2 regions of the Arthrobacter sp. NPDC080086 genome follow, and region 2 is predicted to be linked to the other one. Evidence: riboswitches for the same ligand, from Rfam matches in the RefSeq annotation. Region 2 holds a riboswitch; the other holds the start of a gene.
The links. Region 2 has a riboswitch for cyclic di-AMP ahead of AB0305_RS10545 (NlpC/P60 family protein). Riboswitches for the same ligand answer to the same signal wherever they lie in the genome.

Region 1 (10,150 bases), on a different contig from region 2:
GGATGAAGCAGGCGGCGCCCCAGGCTCTCGTGGCCGCCAAATAGGGCGACGGCAGCTGCCGGAGCTTCCCCGCGTCGTCTATCTCGACCGTTGACGTGGAAAAGTCGCGGCGGTCAGGCTTGGGCGATCAGTTGCCAATGCGCTGCCGGGGGACAGTCCCGGGCAAAGCAAAGGCCCCTGCTTCCCTCGTAAACAAAGGGAAGCAGGGGCCTCGCTGTGTGGCGGTGACGGTGGGATTTGAACCCACGTTGGCTTTTACACCAAACAACATTTCGAGTGTTGCACCTTCGGCCGCTCGGACACGTCACCAACCTGACTAGGGTACCGGAGCGCGGGGCCGAACCCCAAAACGGGCCCGGTCAACCAGAGCCGCCGCGCCCGGGCCGGCCCGGGGAGCTTCCGGCGGCGCCCGCACGGCACTAGATTCGACAGCACAATGACTATTTCGAATGCGCCCTCCACCCGGGATACCGGCACCGCCACCGCTTACTGGACCGTCGGCCCGGAACAGGGTGAACTCCGCACCGAGGACCTGCCGGCGCCAGGCCCCGGCGAGGCCCTGGTCCGGTCCCTCTACTCTGGCATCAGCAAGGGCACCGAGATGGTGGTGCACCACGCCCGTGTCCCCGACTGTGTGGCCGACGCCATGGCCGCCCCGCACCAGGAGGGCAGCTTCCCGGGCCCGGTGAAGTTCGGCTACCTCTCCGTGGGCGTCGTCGAGGCCGGGCCGGACGGCTGGCAGGGCAAAACCGTCTTCTGCCTGCACCCGCACCAGGACCGCTACGTCGTCCCCGTCACCTCCCTCACCGAGGTTCCCGACGGCGTCCCGGCCCGCCGCGCCGTCCTCACCGGCACCGTGGAAACCGCCGTCAACGCCCTCTGGGAAGCGGGCCCGCGGCTGGGGGACCGGGTGGCCGTGATCGGCGCAGGACTGGTCGGCGGGATGGTGGCCAAACTCCTCGCCGGCTTCCCGCTGGAACGGCTGCAGCTGATTGACATCGACCCGGCCAAGCGCGCCTTCGCGGACGCCCTGGGCGTCGAGTTCAGCCACCCGGACGACGCCGCCGGCGACTGCGACATCGTCATCCACTGCTCCGCCTCCCAGGCCGGCCTGGAACGGGCCCTGCAGCTCGTGGGCGACGAGGGCGAGATCATCGAAATGTCCTGGTACGCGGACCGCAGCGTCAGCCTGCCCCTCGGCGAGGACTTCCACGCCCGGCGCCTCTCCATCCGGGCCAGCCAGGTGGGCGTCGTCGCGCGCGCCCGCCGTCACCGCCGCACCACCGCCGACCGGCTGAACCTCGCCGTGTCCCTGCTTCGCGACCCCGTTTTCGAGGCCTTCCTCACCGGCACCTCGCGCTTCGAGGAGCTGCCCGACGTCGTCCAGCGACTCTCCGACGGCACCCTCGACGCCCTCTGCCACGTCATCGAATACCCGCACACCACAGAAACCACGAGGTAATCCGTGTTCAGCCTGACCGTCCGCAGCAACTTCATGATCGCCCACAGCCTGCCCCGCCCGGCGTTCGGCCCCGCGCAGGGCATGCACGGTGCCACCTTCGTCACCGAGGTGACCTTCCGCCGCCGGAGCCTGAACCAGGATGCGATCGTCCTGGACATCGGCGAGGCGGGCGAGGTGCTGGGCGCCGTCCTGTCCGGCCTGAACTACAAGAACCTGGACGAGCACCCCGATTTCGCCGGCAAGCTGAGCACCACCGAGGCGCTGGCGCAGTACATCGCGGACGCCGTCGCCGCGCAGATCCGCGAGGGCGACGACGGGCGCGCGCTCGCGGGCATCGACGTCACCCTGCGCGAGACCCCGGACGCGTGGGCCAGCTACTCCCTCGAGTTCGACGCCGACTAGCCTCCCCGTGCAGCCCTCCGCCGTCCGCCTGGTCCTGCCCGGCAACGTCCGCCACAACTCCGGCGGCAACGCCTACAACGCGGCCCTGGTCCGCGCCCTCGACGCGCTCGGGGTGCCCGCCACGACCCGGACCGCCGACGGCGACTGGCCGGTGGGCGGCCCCGCGGACCGGTCGGCGCTGGGGAACCTGCTGGCGGAACCGGCCGGCCCCGGGACAGTCACCCTGGTGGACGGGCTCGTGGCCTGCGGTGCCCCGGAGCAGCTGGAGGCCGCCGCCCGCGCCGGGACGCCGGTGTGGATCCTGCTCCACATGCCGCTCGACGGGTATGCCGACCTGGAAGGACGCGCGGTTGCCGCCGCGGCCGGGGTGATCTGCAGCAGCAGTTCCGCCGCGGCGGAACTGCGCGCCCGGCACGGCCTCGACGGCGCTGCAACCGGCGCTGATACCACCGTCGCCGTCGCGCTGCCCGGCACCGACCGCGCCGGGACGGCGGCCGGGTCCACCCCGCCGCACCTGGCGATGGTGGCCGCGCTGCTGCCGAACAAGAGCCAGCTGCTGTTCCTCCAGGCGCTCACAGCCCTGACCGACCTGGACTGGACCGCCGCCCTCGTCGGGGCGGACACCGCGGACCCGGAGTACGCCGCCCTGCTCCGCGCCGAAACGGAACGGCTGGGGCTCGGTGCCCGCGTCCGGATCCCGGGCGAGCTCCGGTGGGACGCCCTGGACGCCGAATGGGCCCGGACCGATCTCACGCTGCTGATCTCGCGCGCGGAAACCTTCGGCATGGCCGTCACCGAGTCCCTCGCCCGCGGCATCCCCGCGATCATCCGGCGCGGGACCGGGGCGCTGGAGGCCCTCACGGCCGGAACTCCGCAGGCCGGAACTCCGCCTGCAGGACCCGGCGCGGCCGGGGCTAGGGGCGAAGAACCCGAAGAGGACGACGCCGGGCTGCCGGGCGCCGCCGTCGCGCTCGCCGAGGATCCCGCACCCCTGGCGGAGCTGTTGCGCCGCTGGCTCACGGAGCCGGAGCTCCGGGCACGGTGGCACGCCACCGCGCTGGACGCCCGGCAGCACCTGCCCGGGTGGGACGCGACGGCCCGCACGGTGTTGGAGATCCTGGGCCGGTAACCGCCGTCCCACGCCGCCGCCGCAGTCGTCGCGGGGCAGCCCCGTATCGCCGTCCGCGGCATGGATGGACAATGGGCGCATGAGCACCGAGCCAGCCACGGTCAGCCTTCCGCCCCAGAGCCTCACCGCCGCAAACCTCCGCGCCTGGTCCTGGCACCGGCAGGGCCTGGACGGGTCGCTGGCCGGCTGCACCGCCGGGCAGGTGCTCGCACGGGCGGGCTGGGCTAGGTCCGTCGGCGGCGCCAACCCCTACCTCTCCCTGTTCGCCCGTGCCGGCCTCCGCCGCGGCGAGGTGGATGCCGACGTCGAGGCCCAGCGGATCCTGGAACTGCCGACGGCGCGCGGCTGCACCTACGTCCTGGGCAGCGACGACTTTGCCTGGGCGCTGCGCCTGGGCCGCCCCGCCGCGGAGGCCGCCGTCTCGGTGCTGACTCGGCTCGGCGTGGACCGCGGCGAAATCACCCTGCTCGAGGAACAGGTCCGGCACGTCCTGGCCGAGGCCGGTACCCCGCTGGACCCGCGGCAGCTCAAGGAGGAACTCGGCGACGCGGTCCAGAGCCTGGGGGAGGAGGGGAAGAAGAAGGGCGCCGCCACCACGCTGCCCGCGGCGCTGGGCATCCTGCAGGCGGAGGGCCGCATCCGCAGGGTGCCTGCCGACGGCCGCCTGGACCGGCAGCGCTACGCCTACGAGGCCTGGGACCTGCCCACCAGCGATCTCACCGACGAGGAGGTCCGCGCCCTGCTGATGCGCCGTTACCTCGGCTGGACCGGCGGCGCCACTGCTAAACAGTCCCAGTGGTTCACGGGCTTCACCGTGGCGCAGACCCGCGCGGCACTGGCGGCCGCCGGTGCCGTCGACGTCCCGCTCCCCGGGGACGCGGGCAAGGACAGTGCCGTGCTGTGGATGCTGCCCGACGACGTCGACCGCCTCGCCGCCTTCACCGCCCCCGCGGAGGAACAGATCCAGCTGCTCGCCGGGACAGATTCGCTGGTGCTGCTGCGGCGGAACGCGGCCGAGCTGCTGGACGAGGCGGACCACCGCAAGGCGGGGCTCAGCTCGCTGGCGCTGCAGGCAGACCTGCCGGACCACCCGATCCTGGACCGTGGCCGGATCATCGGACTCTGGCAGTACGACCCGGAGACCGGGAAGATCGCCGCCTGGGTGTTCGGCGACCTGACGCCCGCGGTCAGCCGGCGGATCGCGGAGGTGGAGGCCTGGATCCGGGAGGACCTGGGCGACTTCCGCGCCTTCAGCCTCGATTCCCCCGCCTCCCGCCGGAAGCGCATCGACGCGCTGCGAGCGTCGACGACGGCCACCGCCGAACGGTAAGCAGGATCAGGGGACGCCGGGACGAAGAACGGGGAATCAGGCGCCGCGGTGCTCGGCGAAGAAGTCCCGCAGCAAGTCCCCGCACTCCTGCTCCCGCACGCCGCCGTAGACCTCCACCCAGTGGTTTAGCCGGCGCTCGCGGAGAATGTCGAAGACGGACCCCGCGGCGCCCGCCTTCTCGTCCCAGGCGCCGAACACCACGCGGGGAATCCTGGCCAGCACCACCGCGCCGGCGCACATCGCACACGGCTCCAGCGTCACCACCAGGGTGCAGTCCGCCAGCCGCCAGCCGTCGTCGCGCGCCCCCTCGTCGGCACGGCGCTCGCGAAGCCGCGCGGCCGCTTCCCGGATGGCGACCATCTCGGCGTGCGCCGTCGGGTCCCCGAGGGCCTCCCGCTCGTTCCGGCCGGCGCCCAGCACCGTCCCGTCCGGGCCGATCACCACGGCCCCGATCGGCACGTCCGCGGTGGCGAGGGCCTGCCGGGCCTCGCTCAGGGCGAGGCCCATCCACTCGGCATGGCGGGGCTCGGGCGATGTCATGGCTCAATGGTAGTTTCGATCCTAAGCAAGCTGTGCACCGTGGGTGCACCGGACGTCGGGAGAACGCAGTGAGCACCAGGACTGAGAGCTGGTTGATGCGGCGCTGGGGCAAATGGGTGGTGCCCTACGCCGCGCTCTGGATCACCATGCTGCTGGGCGGCATCGCGGTGGTGGCGCTGGCCCTGACCAGCGCCGAGGTCTACGACAACGTGGTGGACGACGCCGGCCTGGCCAACCTGGACAAGCCCATGCTCGCCGCCATGGAACGGCTCCGCAGCCCCGGCCTGGATGCGTTCGTCACCGGGTTCACCAACATCGGCGGCGGCATCGGCATGCCGATCCTGGCCAGCATCCTCACCGCGCTGTTGATCTGGCGGACCCGGACCTGGCGCCCGCTCATCCTCATCGGCGGGGCGGCCGCCGTCTCCGTCACCGCTACCTCCCTGGGCAAGAAGCTCATCGGACGCACCCGCCCCGACCACGCCGATGCCGTCCCGCCCTACGAAAACTCGCCGTCGTTCCCCAGCGGCCACACCCTGAACACCACCGTGGTGATCTCACTCGTGGTGTACCTCACCTGCCTGCAGGTCCAGCGCACCATCGCCCGGGTGGGATTGATCACGGCCGGGGCGCTCTTCATCATCGCGATGGGCATGAGCCGGGTGTTCCTAGGCCATCACTGGATGACCGACGTGATCTTCGGCTGGGCGCTCGGCCTGGGCTGGGTGGGCATCGTGATCCTGGCGCATCGGCTGTTCCACGTGATCAGGCACCGGGAACGGACCGGCCCGGCGCCCACCTTCGACAACGGCCAGCGCCTGCGCGAGAAGGCGCCGGACGGGCACCACGACGCCGAAACGGCGCATCGTCGCGGGGCGGCGGACGAGGCCGGGACACCCGGCGGGCGGGGGCGGTCCGAAGCGTCCGGATGATAGTTTTGACCCATGCGCACTCTCGTTGTCGACCACCCGCTGGTGGCCCATAAGCTCACCGTTCTGCGGGACAAGAACACCCCGTCACCCGTCTTCCGCCAGCTCACCGAAGAGCTGGTCACGCTGCTGGCGTACGAGGCAACCCGCGACGTCCGCACCGAACCGGTCACCATCGAGACCCCGGTCAGCACCACCATCGGCACGGCCTTCACCAAGCCCACCCCGCTGGTGGTCCCGATCCTCCGCGCCGGCCTCGGCATGCTCGAGGGCATGACCAAGCTGGTCCCCACCGCGGAGGTCGGCTTCCTGGGCATGGCCCGCGACGAGGAAACCCTGGACATCATCACCTACGCCGAGCGGCTCCCCGAGGACCTGACCGACCGTCAGATCTTCGTCCTGGACCCCATGCTGGCCACCGGCGGCACCCTGCGCGAGGCGATCAAGTTCCTCTTCAAGCGCGGCGCCTCCGACGTCACCTGCATCTGCCTGCTGGCCGCCCCCGAGGGCCTGGCCAAGCTGGAGGAAGAGCTCTCCGACGCCAACGTCACGATCGTGTTGGCCTCCATCGACGAGAAGCTGAACGAGAAGTCCTACATCGTCCCCGGCCTGGGCGACGCTGGCGACCGGCTCTACGGCATCGCCGGGTAGCGCGTCCGCTTTCCCTCGGGCCGCTGAACGGGCCGCCCGGGGATACAGCAAAGGCACCGGATCTGACGAGATCCGGTGCCTTTGCTGTATCTGCGCGGGGTGGCGTCAGCCTTGGCGGCTTAGTACCAGTTGTTCGCGTAGTGGAAGTTCAGGGCGCCGCAGGGGGAGCCGTACCGTTCCTGCACGTACTGCAGGCCCCAGTTGATCTGGGTGCGGTAGTTGGTCATGTAGTCCGCGCCGGCGCTGGCCATCTTCTCGGCCGGGAGGGACTGGACCACGCCGTAGGCACCGCTGGACGGGTTGGTGGCCGTGGTCTTCCAGTCCGATTCGCGGGTCCAGAGCTTCATCAGGCACTGCATCTCGCTCGGGGCCCAGCCGTGGGCCGGCAGCTGCGAGGCGGCGTAGGCCTGTGCGCCGGCGGGATCGTCGACGGCCACTGGCTGCGGGGCCGGGGCGGGTGCCGCGGCGGGAGCCGGAGCAGCCGGTGCGGGGGCCGGCGTGGACGGAGCGGGGGTGGACGGAGCCGGGGTCTCGGGGGTGACCTTGGAGGCCTGGGCTTCGACGCTGGCCGGTGCCGTGGCCGGGGTGTAGCTGCCGAGCCGTTCCAGGTCGGAGAGCTGCAGGGCCGGGGCCTGGGTGGCGGTCGCGACCGGGGCGGTGGTGCCGGTGGCCTGGCCTGCGGCGCCGGCGCCCAGCAGCACGGCGGCCGCGGTCAGCGCGACGGCGGTGAGCTTGCCCTTGGAGCCAAAGCTGGCGCGGCCTCGGGTGGCCGAGCCCTGGGCCGGGTCGGCGCGGTGGCGCGCGACGTCGGCCGAGGAGGTGCGTTTAGCGCCTTTTAGGCGCACGGGTGCCTTGTGTTCAGTCATGTTCGCCTCTCAACGCCTACGGAGTTAGCTGTCGGGTTCGGAAGAGAAATCCGGCCGCTCGGATGATCAACGAGTCGGCTTAACCCCAAGGGGTGCATGGATGCAGGTGCCCGGGAACTCTGGGTTCCCCGTCTCTGCCTCAATCCATGGAATCCGGGAAGCGGCAGAGTTTGGCGTCAGACCCGGATATGCGGCCAGATCGATGGCCGCACCATAAAAACGGTACCGGACTTTCTCCCTCATGTCACATTTAGGTAACGCCGCGGTGTGGCTGGTTGCCGATTTGCAGTGGGCGGGTCCTGTGTTTCGGGCCGTTTCGACGGTTCCCTGCATGCCCGACGCTTGGAGACGTCTACGCGGCAGGGAACCGTCGAAACGGCGGACCGTCCGGGGCGGCTACTTCGCCAGCAGGTACACCGTGGTGCCGCCGACGCTCTGGGCGGGGTAGGTGGCCGTCACCCAGTCGGCGATCCTGGCGGCGTCGTCGGATCCGCTTTCGCCCTGCATGGTGCGGCCGGCGATGAAGTAGTGGATCCGGCCTTCGGCGACGTACTGCTGGAACTGCTCGAGAGTGGGTGCGGGGTCGGTGCCGTTGAACCCGCCCACGGCCATCACGGGCAGCTGCGTGGCGAGCTGGTAACCGGCGGCGTTGTTGGACCCGACGACGGCGGCCGCCCAGGTGTAACGGCCGGCGTCCGTTTCGAGGGCATCCACCAAGGCAGACGACGGGGTGGTCGCGCCGAGGAGCCCGCCCATTCCGCCGCCCATGCCCCCGCCCTGGCCGCGGACGGTGCCGTTTGCCCCGTTGCCGTTTGCCCCGTTGCTGTTGGCCCCGGTGCCGTTGGTCGGGCCGAAGGGATTGCCCTGCGCGTTGCCCATGGCTCCGCCCGTGCCGCCGAACATGGCCGGCAGGCCCGCCCGGCCACCCACCGCAGGCCCCGCGCTGACGATCGAGCCGGAGTGCGCGGTGGCGGCGGTGGACAGCGAGTACGCCAGGGGACCGGCGAGGGCCGCGACGACGGCGAGTCCCGCCGTCGTACGTCCCAAGAGCGCCGCTGTCGGGCCGCCAGGGGACAGCGGGCCAGTGGTCCCGGCGGCGGACGCGCCGGCGACCCGGGCCCGGACGGCCGGAACCATCACCCCGACGGCCGCTGCCAGCGCCACGGCCAGCACCAGCCAGCGCAGCCACGGAACGAACGCGGGCGTGCGGCCCAGCAGCTCGAAAGCCATGAAACCGGCCGCGGCCACCGCGGCGGCGAGCGTCCCGGCGGCACCGGGTTGATCCCGCCGCTGCCACAGCAGCACCGACCCCAGACCGGCCAACCCGGCGACCCCCGGGGCCAGCGCCACCATGTAATACGGGTGGATGATGCCGGCCATCAGGCTGAACGTCAGCCCGGTGACTAGCACCCAGCCGCCCCAGACCACCACGGAGGCGCGGACGGCGTCGGTCCGTGGCGCCCGCCGGCCCAGCCACAGCAGCCCAGCCGCCAGCAGCAGCACCGACGGCAGCAGCCAGGCGATCTGCCCGCCGAACTCGCTGTTGAAAAGCCGGAGCAGGCCGGGGGTGCCCCAGCCGTTGCCGCCGCCGACGCTCCCCGTCTCGTCCCCGCTGAGCCGGCCCAGGCCGTTGTAGCCCAGGGTCAGTTCCAGGATGGAGTTGCCCTGCGAGCCGCCGATGTAGGGCCGGTCAGCCGCCGGGGTGAGCTCGACGGCGGCCAGCCACCAGCCGGCCGCCACCACCATCGCCGCTCCCGTGGCGAGCAGGTGCAGCAGCCGCCGGCCCAGGCCGGCGCGTGCGGCGAGCAGGTAGGCCGCGGTGAAGCCCGGGACCACCAGCAGCACCTGCAGCTGCTTGGTCAGGAACCCGAAGCCCAGCAGCACCCCGGCCAGGAGCAGCCAGCGCAGCCGGGCGTCCTGGATGGCGCGCAGCACCGCGTAGGCTGCGGCCGTCATCAGCAGGACCAGCAGGGCATCCGGGTTGTTGAAGCGGAACATCAGCACGGCCACGGGGGTCAGGGCCATCACGGCCCCGGCGATCAGTCCGGCGCGGTGGGCCAGCCGGGCGTCCGCCGTCGCGGGTGCGGCGGCCCGGCGGACGGCCAGGTAGACCAGCCACACCGTCGCGACACCCATCAGAGCCTCGGGCGCCAGGACGCTCCAGGAGCTCAGCCCGAAAAGCCGCACGGACAGGCCCATCACCCAGAGCGACGCCGGCGGCTTGTCCACCGTGATGGCGTTTGCCGCGTCCGAGGAGCCAAAGAACCAGGCCGTCCAGTCCTGCGAGCCGGCCTGCGCCGCCGCGGAGTAGAAGGCGTTCGCCCAGCCGGAGGCGCCGAGGTTCCAGAGGTAGAGCACCGCGGTTCCGGCAAGCAGGGCGGCCAGTTCCGCCCGCTGTGCCATGACCTGGCGCCGGGATAGGGGCGGCAAGGGGTGCTGCCGAGTGGACGCCTGCGGCCGGAGGTTCCGGCGGCGGCGACCGCGCCACCGCGGGTGGCGCAGCCCGGAGCCGGCAGCCTCAGTCGCCGGGCTTGCTCCGGGCCCGGGCCCGGCGGGGGAAGTGACGGCGGAGCCGGTGCTTGTGAGGTCGGTGCAAGCGGTCATGGCCTAGCCCGCCAGCTTGTAGACGGTGGTGGAGCCGACGGTCTGTGCCTGGTAGTTGGCGGCAACCCAGGCCGCGACCTCGGAGTTTCCGCCCCGGCCGCCGCCCATACCGCCCATGCCGCCGCCGGCGATGAAGTAGCCGATCTCGCCGCGGTCCACCATGGCTTGGAACTGGGCCAGGGTGGGATAGGGGTCGCCGCCGTTCCAGCCGCCGAGGGCAATCACGTTGGTGCCGGT
Region 2 (10,150 bases):
ACGTGTGGGCCAGGTGCCGGTGCGCGGCGGGCTCGGTCCGGGCGTCGTCGGCGTCGTCGCGGGGTGGCTCGGACGTCATTCCCCGGGGGCCTCGGCGGCGTATTCCTTGGCGAGTTTCCGCGCGACGCCCATGGCGGCCCGCATGGAGACCTCGTCGGTGGCCTGGCCGGTGCCGGAGGCCAGCCCGGCGGCGAAACCGGCGATGAAGGTGGTCAGCGGTGCGGCCGGGCGGATCACGGAGTGCGCGGCAACCCCGGCGAGTCCCAGTACCTCGTTGATGTCGATGTCGACGCCGTCGAGCTCGAGGGCCTGGAGCAGCGCGCGGCACCAGTCCTCGAGGGTTTCGTCCTGGCTCTTCACGGTGGGCCTTTCATGTCGTGTGCGGGCGGCCGCTTCCGTTCCCGGCCACGCCGGGACGCGCGACCCCAAGGGCCTGGGCGTCCGCCCAGGTGTCGACGTCGTCGGTGGACCCGGGCGGCACGGGAACCGTCCGCAGGTCCAGACTAGCAAGCAGGCCGAACAACGATCCGCCCACCAGCGTGCCGTGCCGTGCCGCGTCCGCCACCGATCGTTGTAGCGCGGCCGTGTCATAAAGACCGGCCAACGGCTGGATCCGGCCGTCCGCGGAAACGGCGACGCTGCCTTCCGAGCCGGGCTGCGCCCGGGAGCGGTCGGCGAAGAGGGCGTGGACGGCGTCGGCAACCAGCGGCATGTCGCAGGCCAGGACCAGCGTCAGCGGCGCGGGGTTTCGGCCCGCCGCCCCGCCGCCGGCAAGGGCCTCGAGCCCGGCGGCCAGGGCTGCCGCGGGTCCGGCGAAGGGCGGGTCTTCACGGCACAGGAGGATGCCGCCCGGGAGGCTGCCGGCTTCCGGGCCCACGACGGCGACGCTGCGTGCCCCGGCCGCCGCGAGCAGCGACCGCTCCAGCAGGGTGTCCCCGCGAAAGCGGAGGGCGGCCTTGGGGGTTCCGCCCAGCCGGGAGGACCTGCCCCCGGCGAGGATGACGGCGTCGAATTCCACCCGCCCAGCCTAGCCGCCTGCGGGCGGCCGACGGTGCTAGTGCGCGGATTCCGGCAGCAGGAACGGGTCCCATGCGGGGGTAGGCTTCTCCAGCTCCTTGATCTGCCAGATGGTGCCCTTCGGCGGACCGGGAGTGAAACCGAGCTTCCAGCCCATCTCGGCCGGGGTGTGGTCGCCCTTGACGTTGTTGCAGCGCAGGCAGGCGGCCACCAGGTTCTCCCAAGAGTCGGCGCCGCCCCGGGACTTGGGCTGGACGTGGTCGATGGTGTGGGCCGGTTTGGCGCAGTACGCGCACCGGTGGCCGTCCCGGCGGAGCACTCCGCGGCGGCTGACCGCGGTCACCGTGTTGTAGCGGGGGCGGATGTAGCGGTTGAGCAGGATGACGCTCGGCCGGCCGAGGATGTCCTGCGGCCCCACCACGGGGTCGTCCCCCTCGGCCACGACACTGGCCTTGCCCGTCAGCACGAGCACCAGTGCCCGGCGGAAGGTCACTACCGCCAGCGGTTCATATCCAGCATTCAGAACGAGTGTGCGCATCCGCATCCCTCTTCACGGCCGCACCCGCCAGTGGCACGAGGGCCGGCTGCCCTCTGCATGGTCAGGCTAAGGATCGACACCACAAGAGTAAACACGGGTGGCCCGGATTACCGAATTTCGGGCCCCAGGGCATCCGTGGCGGATCCCGGGCCGGTCTGGCACCGGAGGGTTCCGGCACCAATCCAGGCGGTTAACAGAGAAGGACCCCCGCCGGTGGCAGGGGTCCTTTTCGAAGCTTCGCGGGAAGCGGCGGTCTTAGCCGCCGACGCGGATGAAGACCGGGCCGGAACCGACGTTGACGCTGTAGAGGGCGGTGGTGCCGCCGTTCCAGCCGCCGTGGACGGCCATGCCGTTGCCGACGTAGACGGCGATGTGGGCCATGCCCATGCCGCCGTTCTGGTAGTACGCGAGGTCACCCGGCTGCGCTTCGGCGGCGCTGACGGTGCGGCCCAGGGACAGGTAACCTGCCGGCCAGCCGTGGTAGTGGATGCCGACGGCGGCCAGGGCGTTGGTGGCCAGCATGGTGCAGTCCTGGGACACGCCGATCTGAGCGTAAGCGGCGGCGGCGATCGAGGCGCCCATGCCGCTGGTGGCGGCCGGAGCCTTGGTGGCGACGGACGCGTTGACCGCGGTGCCGGCGGCCGGGGTGGCTGCGGCGGTGGTGTCTGCTTCCTGCACCTTGACGACGGGCTTCGGGGCCTCGACGACTGGGGCGGCCGCGGTAGTCACAGCAGGCTTCTCGTAGGAGATGGCGATGCTGGAGGCCGCCGAGATGGTGGCCGGAGCGGTGGACTGAACCTCGGTGGCGGAAGCAGAGGTGGATTCGCGCTGAACGTTGGTCTCAGCGGCGTTGGCCGCGATACCGCTGGTCAGGACCAGGCCGGAGGCAGCAGCGATAACCGCGGCCTGGCGACCCATGCCACCGGCGTTGTCGCCGACGGCCTTGGCAATGACAGCCAGCGAGTTGGTCTTGGTGACCTCCGCGCGGTGGCGTGCAATGGTTGCACGAGTAGTCATTTAGTTCTCTCTTTCGTGATCCTTTGTGTCCGCGCTCTTGAACAGGCGGGACTAAGGACGCTCCGGCATCTTGGGGGTACGCCGGATCGCCCCGAAACGGGTTTCTTTAGCGAAGGGTGTACTGCGAAGACGCGCCAAAAGCAGGAACTGCATTGCGTGAACCATCCCGGGCGCCGGCAAGGGCAACGCGGTGCATGGTAATCAGCGGGCTCGACTGAGCCTCGCCGGCGCGAAAACGCGCAGCATTGTGGCGTGAAGACACGAAAGTAGCCTCTCCCAATGCCTACGAGGTGAGCTGTCGGATTCGGATGGGAGTCACCCGGCCGCTCCGCTTCCTGGGAAGCTTTGCGACTTAACCCCTAGGCCTTCTTGCGAAGACCAAAATTGGTTCCCCCGCCCCTGCCAGACGATGTCATGCGAACGGACCTTGAGCGGTGGCAGAGTTAGGCAATCCACTCAAGAGCGCCAACTTCGGTGAAGTTGGCGTGCTTCATACGGTACAACAGTTCGGACTCAATGTCACATTCAGATCACGGCGTGTCACGGAAGTGTGAGCATTGCGAAGGGCTCTTCTAGAGCCAGCCCAGCGGATCAACGACGTCCCCATTGACCATCACCTCGAAGTGGAGGTGGCAGCCGGTGGAGGCACCGGTTGTTCCGCTCATCGCTATCACATCGCCACGGGAGACCTTCTGGCCGACGTGGACGCTGGATGACGACAAGTGGTTATACGTGGTCTCCAGGCCATTGCCATGGTCGACCACAATCCGGTTGCCGCCCCCGTAGGGGTGCCAGCCGGAGAAGGTTACGGTGCCGCTTGCTGCGGCATGGACGGCCGTCCCGCACTGGGCGGCGTAGTCCTGGCCGCGGTGGAATTCGCCCACCGCGCCGGTAATGGGGCTGATCCGGTAACCGAAGGGCGAAGCCGTGATCATGGTGTCCAGCGGGGCGCCGAGCGTCCCCGCGGATGCGGCGCGGGTGATGGAGCCGACGGATTGCGCGCTGAGCAGCTGCTTGAGCTTGCCGTCCGGGTCGCCCTTGGTGGTGACGGCGGTGCGGTTGAAGTCGATCTGGGCCGCGGCGGCCTTGACCTCGGGCTGGGCCGCCGCGGAGACAGATCCCGAGGTGGGGGCGTCGACGGCCAGAGCGGGGCCGGTAACGGGGACGGCCACGGTGAGCGCGATGCCAGCGGCGGCCAGGGTCATGCCGGCCTTCTGGCCCATGCCGGTGACGGCGGCGAAGTCTGCGACCTGGCGGAGCGGGCTGCGCCGGCTGCGGCGCTCGTCCCGGTGCGCGTCGCGGGGGCGCGGGGCGGTGACGTCGACGGCGGGGCGCGGCTCCGGAGCCGGGCCGGCGGCGCGGCGGCGCCCGCGGACGGTCTGCGTGCTCAAGTGGTTCCTCTCTGAAAAGCCTGCGAAGTTAGCTGTCGGATTCGGGTCAGAGAGTGCATAGACCCGGTCCGCCGATGCAAGCATCCAGGCAGAGAGGCACCCGGAAATGGTGTCCTCAGAGAGTTCGCTTGCCGCTAGCGGACTTCACCCCAAGGCCGGAATTACCGGCCGGTAGTGGTTCCCCCGCCTCTGCCAGAAGGTGATTCGCACCCTGATCCGCTGGCAGAGCTCGGCTTCGGATCAGGTAACGCTTTAGTCTCGGTACTAGTCGATAACTATAGGGGATTAAGACCCGTAGTAATAATTTCGTTATCTCCTAGACGGGCTAGTAAACAGCACACTTACGGTATGCTTCCGCGTCGCCCTACCCGCGGGTAACGAAAACGTGGGCGGCGACCTCGGGCGGCAGCTCGAGCGCGCCCTCAATGTCGGGGACGCGGACGGAGATGTACTCCCCCACCCGCTCCAGCGAGACGGTGGCCCCGGGCCGGATACCGCCCTCGTCCAGCTGCACCAGCAGCTCGGGTTCCACCTGGATGGGTTCGGCAAGCCGGCTCACGGTGATTCTGGAGTCCGCGGCATATCCCGCCATGGCGTCCAGGAGGTTGACGACGCCGTCGGCCTGTTCCGCCGTCGGCAGACCGCCCAGTTCGGCGAGGCCCGGGATGGGGTTGCCGTACGGGGAGACGGTGGGGTGGTCCAGCATCTCGAAGATGCGGCGCTCAACCCGTTCGCTCATCACGTGCTCCCAGCGGCAGGCTTCCTCATGGACATAGGCCCAGTCCAGGCCGATCACGTCGGCCAGCAGCCGTTCGGCGAGGCGGTGCTTGCGCATCACCTCGGTGGCGCGCCGCCGACCCACCTCGGTCAGTTCCAGGTGGCGGTCGCCGGAGACCACGACCAGCCCGTCGCGTTCCATCCGGCCGACGGTCTGGGAGACGGTGGGTCCGGAGTGGCGGAGTCGTTCGGCAATGCGGGCCCGGAGCGCGACGATGTTCTCTTCCTCAAGCTCCAAAATGGTCCGAAGATACATCTCCGTAGTGTCGATCAGATCCGTCATCCAGCTCAGCTCCTTGAGCGCCGTCCTTGCGTCATTCCACCGTACAGCGTGCGGGGTGCGGCCACCCGGGATCCGCCATACGCTCCGGACAGCCTAGCCTATTGTGAATTACTCCGGATAATTTGAGGGCCGGCTTCCTGACCGGACTATGACAGCCCGTTTTCCGGCACCGGGGCCGCCGTCGGGCAGAATGGAAGCGGTCCTTACCGGCCGACCAGCCACCTCTCGCACCCAGCCGACCATTGGAGCCATTGTGAGCGACACCAGCATCACCATTCCCGCGAACCTTCTTCCCAAGGACGGCCGGTTTGGCGCCGGGCCCTCGAAGGTCCGCCCGGAACAGATGGAGGCCCTGGCGTCGGCCTCGACCACCCTGCTCGGCACCTCCCACCGCCAGGCCCCGGTCAAGAACCTGGTGGGCTCGGTCCGCTCCGGCCTCAGCGACTTCTTCCGCGCCCCCGAGGGCTACGAGGTGGTCCTGGGGGTGGGCGGCTCGACGGCGTTCTGGGATATCGCCAGCTTCGGGCTCGTGGAGAACAAGGCACAGCACCTCTCCTTCGGCGAGTTCGGCTCCAAGTTCGCCGCCGCCACGAACAAGGCGCCCTTCCTGGCCGAGTCCTCGATCATCAAGGCCGAGCCGGGCACCCGGCCCGAGGCGCGGGCGGAGGCCGGTGTGGACGTCTACGCCTGGCCGCAAAATGAGACCTCCACCGGCGTGGCCGCCCCGGTCCGGCGGGTGGCCGGTGCGGAGGAGGGTTCGCTGGTCCTGGTCGACGCGACCTCCGCCGCCGGCGGCCTGGATGTCGACGTCGCGGAGTCCGACGTCTACTACTTCGCGCCGCAGAAGAACTTCGCCTCCGACGGCGGCCTGTGGCTTGGCCTGTTCTCCCCCGCGGCCCTGGAGCGGGCCGCCCGGGTCAAGGCCTCCGGCCGCTGGATCCCGGACTTCCTGGACCTGCAGACCGCCATCGACAACTCGCGGCTGAACCAGACCTATAACACCCCCGCGCTGGCGACCCTGGTGACCCTGGACGCGCAGGTGCGCTGGCTCAACGCCAGCGGAGGCCTGGACTTCGCCGCGGCGCGCACCGCCGACTCCGCCGGACGGATTTACCGGTGGGCCGAGGCGTCCAGCTTTGCCACCCCGTTCGTTACGGACCCGGCCGACCGCTCCAACGTGATCGCCACGATCGACTTCGACGAGTCGGTCGACGCGGCCGCGATCGCCAAGGTGCTGCGCGCCAACGGGATTGTCGACACCGAGCCGTACCGGAAGCTGGGCCGTAACCAGCTGCGGATCGCGACCTTCGTAGCGATCGAGCCGGACGATGTGTCGGCCCTGCTGGAGTGCATCGACTACGTCGTGGCAGAGCTGGCGAAGTAGGCCCGGGGCCGCCCTCCGGGGCGGCCTAGCGGCTGGCGGCGTCGTCGGGGTTTACCGCCCGGACGACGCCGTCGTCGTCTGCCGTGCCGATCGCCCCGCCGGGCACCAGCCGGAAGAAGCGCAGGCCGCGGGCCCGCCGGTTGAAGGCGATCCGCAGGTGGCGTGCCCGGATGATCCAGGCCATCCCGATCAGGGCCGCGCCCACGCCGGCTGCAGCGGCGACGCCCATGGACCAGCGCGGGCCGGCGACGTTCGCCACCCAGCCGACGAACGGCGCCCCGATGGGTGTTCCGCCCATGAAGATCGCCATGTACAGGGCCATCACGCGGCCGCGCATGGCCGGGTCCGTGGTGGTCTGCACGTAGCCGTTGGCGCTGGTCATCATGGTGATGGCGCACAGGCCCACCGGAACCAGGGCCACGCCGTACCAGAAGTAGTTCGGGGCCAGAGCGGCCAGCCCGGAGGTGATGCCGAAAACCCCGGCGGCCCCGAAGATCATCCGCATCCGCGGGCGGCCGCGGCCGGCCGAGAGCAGGGCCCCGGCGACCGAGCCGATGGCCATGATCGAGTTCATCAGCCCGAAGGCACCGGCGTCGAGGCCGAACTCGGTGCCCACCATCGCGGCGATGAAGAGCACGAAGTTCAGGCCCAGGGTCCCGACGATGAAGACCGCCACGAGGACCACCACAATGTCCGGCCGGTGCCGTACGTAGCGCAGTCCCTCCCGGATCCGGCCCTTGCCGCCGCGCGCCTTGGGGAGTTTCCGCAGCGACGCCGTCGGGATCCGGGCGAGGCTGGCCAGCAGCGCCACGAAGGTCAGGGTGTTGACCAGGAACACCCAGCCGGGCCCGATCGCGACGGTCAGGACACCGGCGACCGCGGGCCCGATCATCCGGGCGACGTTGAAGGAGGCGCTGTTGAGGGCGACGGCGTTGGGCAGGTAGTCGTCCTTGACCAGCTCCGAGACGAAGGTCTGGCGGACCGGGGCGTCGACGGCCGAGACGACGCCCAAAAGCAGGGCAAAGATGTACACGTGCCAGAGCTGCGCCGCCCCGGAGAGCACCAGCGCGCCCAGCAGGGCGCTCAGCAGCGCCATGGACGACTGGGTGAGGTTCAGGAGGGTCTTGCGGTTGAAGCGGTCGGCCACCAGTCCGGCGACCGGGGCCAGGAACAGCTGGGGTCCCAGCTGGAGGGCCATGGTGATGCCCATGGCGCCGGCGTCCTGGTGGCTGAGGTGATCAAAGACCAGCCAGTCCTGGGCGGTCCGCTGCATCCAGGTGCCGATGTTCGAGACCAGGGCCCCGAGGAACCAGATGCGGTAGTTCAGGATGTGCAGCGATTTGAAGGTGGACCTCATGGAAGGTCCTCCCGCTGCTCCGCCCTGAACGCCGCCAAACCGCTAGTCGGTCCCGGCGACGGACCGGGCGTCCGCTGCGCGTTCGTCGGGTTCGTCCCCGGGCTCGTCCGTCGCGCCGGTCCCGGACTCCGCGGGAGCGTCATCCTGGCCCGACTCGTCCTGGGCGGCGTCCCGCACGGCGTCGTCCCGGGCGGCGTCGGGGCTGCCCGCGTTGTCGGACTCGGCTTCGGATTGGTTCCGGTGCTCAGCCCCGGTGTCCTCGTGACCGTCGTCGGGCTGGGCGTCCTCGGGCCGGACGCGTTCGGCCCACGGCACCCACTCGGGGGCCAAGATGGAGTCCTCCGAGGGCAGCAGCCCCAACTCGTCCACCGTCACCACCTTGGAGCGGGAGTTGCGGGTCAGCACGGCGTACCACTGCCAGCCGCCGTAGCCGGGAAGCTTGGACTCGAACAGGTGGGTCACCAGGCGGTCACCCTCGCTCTTGGCGGCCAGGTGGCGGCCGACCTGCCCGGGCTCGGCGATGCCCTCCACCGCGGCACGGGCTACGTCTACGGACGCGGCCAGGAAGGCGTCGGGCTTGCCCACCCGCCACACGGGCACCCCATAGCGCGGTTTGGCCGCCGACTTCGTGCCCTTCGCTCCGGCGGCGGACGCCTTGGACGCCGGCTTCCGTCCGGAGTCGGGCACCGGGGAGCCGGTCTCTTCAGGTTCCGCAGTCATCGGCCGGACCCTACGCGTCCAGCTCGTCGGCAACCTTGCGCAGGGCGGCGGCAATAGCCTTCGCCTTGTTGCCCTCGGGGTACTTGCCGGCCGACAGGGTGCCGGAGAGGTTGTCCAGCACCGTCACCAGGTCCTGGACCAGGGGCGCGAGGTCCTTGGCGCTGGGCCGCTTTGCCTTGGCGATCGACGGAGTCTTGTCCAGCACCCGCAGGCCCAGGGCCTGGGCGCCCTTGCGGCCGTCGGCCACGCCGAACTCAACCCGGGTTCCGGCCTTCAGCTCAACGACGCCCTCGGGCAATGCGGACTTGGGCAAGAAGACCTCCTGGCCGTCCTCGCCCGCGAGGAATCCGAAGCCTTTTTCCTTGTCATACCACTTGACCTTGCCGGTAGGCACGTAATCAACCTTCTTCGTTCTGCTGGGACGCGGCCGGCGGTCACCGCATCCGCACCGATGTGCGGGTTCAGGGTATGACCGCCCCGACCGTGTTGGTCTGTTCCTTCAAGGTTATCGTGCCCGGGCAGATTTGAGCGCTTGAGGCGCGGATGCAGGCGGACTGTTAGCGTTGCTGTCATGACTCCACAGCGTCTCCGGCGCTCCCTGCTGATCCTCGCCGCCGCCGTCGCCGTCCTTTCCCTGGCCGCCTTCGGCGCGGTGATCGCCCTGGCCGCCGGCAACGCCTTGGCGCCGGTCTGGCTGACCTCGGCCGCGCTGTACGGCCTGCCGGCCGCGTTCTTGCTGATGGCCCTCCTGGTGCTCGACGCCGTCATCGCCCGCCGCCGTGCCCGCGGCCTCGGCAGGGGCTGACGGAGACCCCATGTCCCAGATCCGCGCGCTCGGCGAGGACCTGCAGGCGCGCAGCGACGAGTCGTTGCGCGCGCTGTTCGCCGCGCGGCCGGACCTGATGATCCCCGCGGTCCCCGACTTCGCCGCCCTGGCCGCTCGGGCCAGCGGCCGCGTCAGCGTCCAACGCGCCTTGGAACGGCTGAACCGGCCGCAGATGCAGGTGCTGGAGGCGCTGCACCTGTGCACCAACGCCGACACCGGCCACAGCGCCTCGGCGGCAACCCTCAAGCGGCTGATCAAGGGCTCCACCGTGGCGGCGCTGGAGCGGCTGCTGGCCTCGCTCCAGGACCTGGCCCTCGTGCACCGGGCCGATCCGCCGCACGGCACGGGGGCCCCGGCGGCACGGCAACGCCACTACCTGCCGGTCGGCAGCCTGAAGGATGTCATCGGCATCTATCCGGCGGGCCTGGGCCGCAGCTACACCGAGCTCGTGCGCCTGCAGCCGGCGTTCGCGCAGCGGGTGGTCCAGCTGGTGGCCGAGCTGCACCAGTCCGGGGCGGGGATCGCGCCGGCGGACACCCCGATGGACGCCGCCCTCGCCCTGCAGCACTGGACCGGCTCGCCCGAGGCGCTGCAGGCCCTGCTCTCCCGCGCCCCGGACCGGACCGCCGCGCTGCTGGACCGGTTCGGGAACTGGGCCATGGGCGCGGTCCCGCAGGCGCAGCGCCGCGTGTCCGTGCTGACCGAGACTGTCGACGCCGGGCCGGTCGACTGGCTGCTGGCCCGCGGCCTGCTGGTCCCGCTGGACGCCGCGCACGTGGAACTGCCGCACAGCGTGGGGCTGGCCCTGCGCGGCGGGTACGTGATCGACCACTTCGCCCT

Region 1: it holds a riboswitch for cyclic di-AMP, as region 2 does, so the genes downstream of both, AB0305_RS07970 (hypothetical protein) here and AB0305_RS10545 (NlpC/P60 family protein) in region 2, are expected to answer to the same signal.

What each region holds. Positions count from the first base shown of each region.
Region 1 is NZ_JBFBKP010000016.1:233-10,382, reverse strand. It holds gene AB0305_RS08015 (hypothetical protein) at 1-44, shown strand, start outside; tRNA gene AB0305_RS08010 (tRNA-Ser) at 220-309, opposite strand; gene AB0305_RS08005 (dehydrogenase) at 437-1,462, shown strand; gene AB0305_RS08000 (6-carboxytetrahydropterin synthase) at 1,466-1,864, shown strand; gene AB0305_RS07995 (glycosyltransferase) at 1,872-2,993, shown strand; gene AB0305_RS07990 (crosslink repair DNA glycosylase YcaQ family protein) at 3,073-4,323, shown strand; gene AB0305_RS07985 (nucleoside deaminase) at 4,360-4,863, opposite strand; gene AB0305_RS07980 (phosphatase PAP2 family protein) at 4,959-5,795, shown strand; gene upp (uracil phosphoribosyltransferase) at 5,808-6,443, shown strand; gene AB0305_RS07970 (hypothetical protein) at 6,563-7,309, opposite strand; cyclic di-AMP (ydaO/yuaA leader) riboswitch at 7,308-7,495, opposite strand; gene AB0305_RS07965 (glycosyltransferase family 39 protein) at 7,706-9,712, opposite strand; partial or broken gene AB0305_RS07960 (glycosyl transferase) at 9,917-10,150, opposite strand, start outside.
Region 2 is NZ_JBFBKP010000024.1:32,416-42,565, reverse strand. It holds gene AB0305_RS10565 (molybdopterin-binding protein) at 1-79, opposite strand, end outside; gene AB0305_RS10560 (DUF6457 domain-containing protein) at 76-360, opposite strand; gene AB0305_RS10555 (NTP transferase domain-containing protein) at 371-1,018, opposite strand; gene AB0305_RS10550 (HNH endonuclease) at 1,055-1,555, opposite strand; gene AB0305_RS10545 (NlpC/P60 family protein) at 1,811-2,572, opposite strand; cyclic di-AMP (ydaO/yuaA leader) riboswitch at 2,839-3,032, opposite strand; gene AB0305_RS10540 (peptidoglycan DD-metalloendopeptidase family protein) at 3,145-3,963, opposite strand; cyclic di-AMP (ydaO/yuaA leader) riboswitch at 3,966-4,208, opposite strand; gene AB0305_RS10535 (metal-dependent transcriptional regulator) at 4,328-5,023, opposite strand; gene serC (phosphoserine transaminase) at 5,277-6,407, shown strand; gene AB0305_RS10525 (MFS transporter) at 6,433-7,764, opposite strand; gene AB0305_RS10520 (DUF3027 domain-containing protein) at 7,807-8,484, opposite strand; gene AB0305_RS10515 (cold-shock protein) at 8,495-8,878, opposite strand; gene AB0305_RS10510 (hypothetical protein) at 9,056-9,289, shown strand; gene AB0305_RS10505 (helicase-associated domain-containing protein) at 9,300-10,150, shown strand, end outside.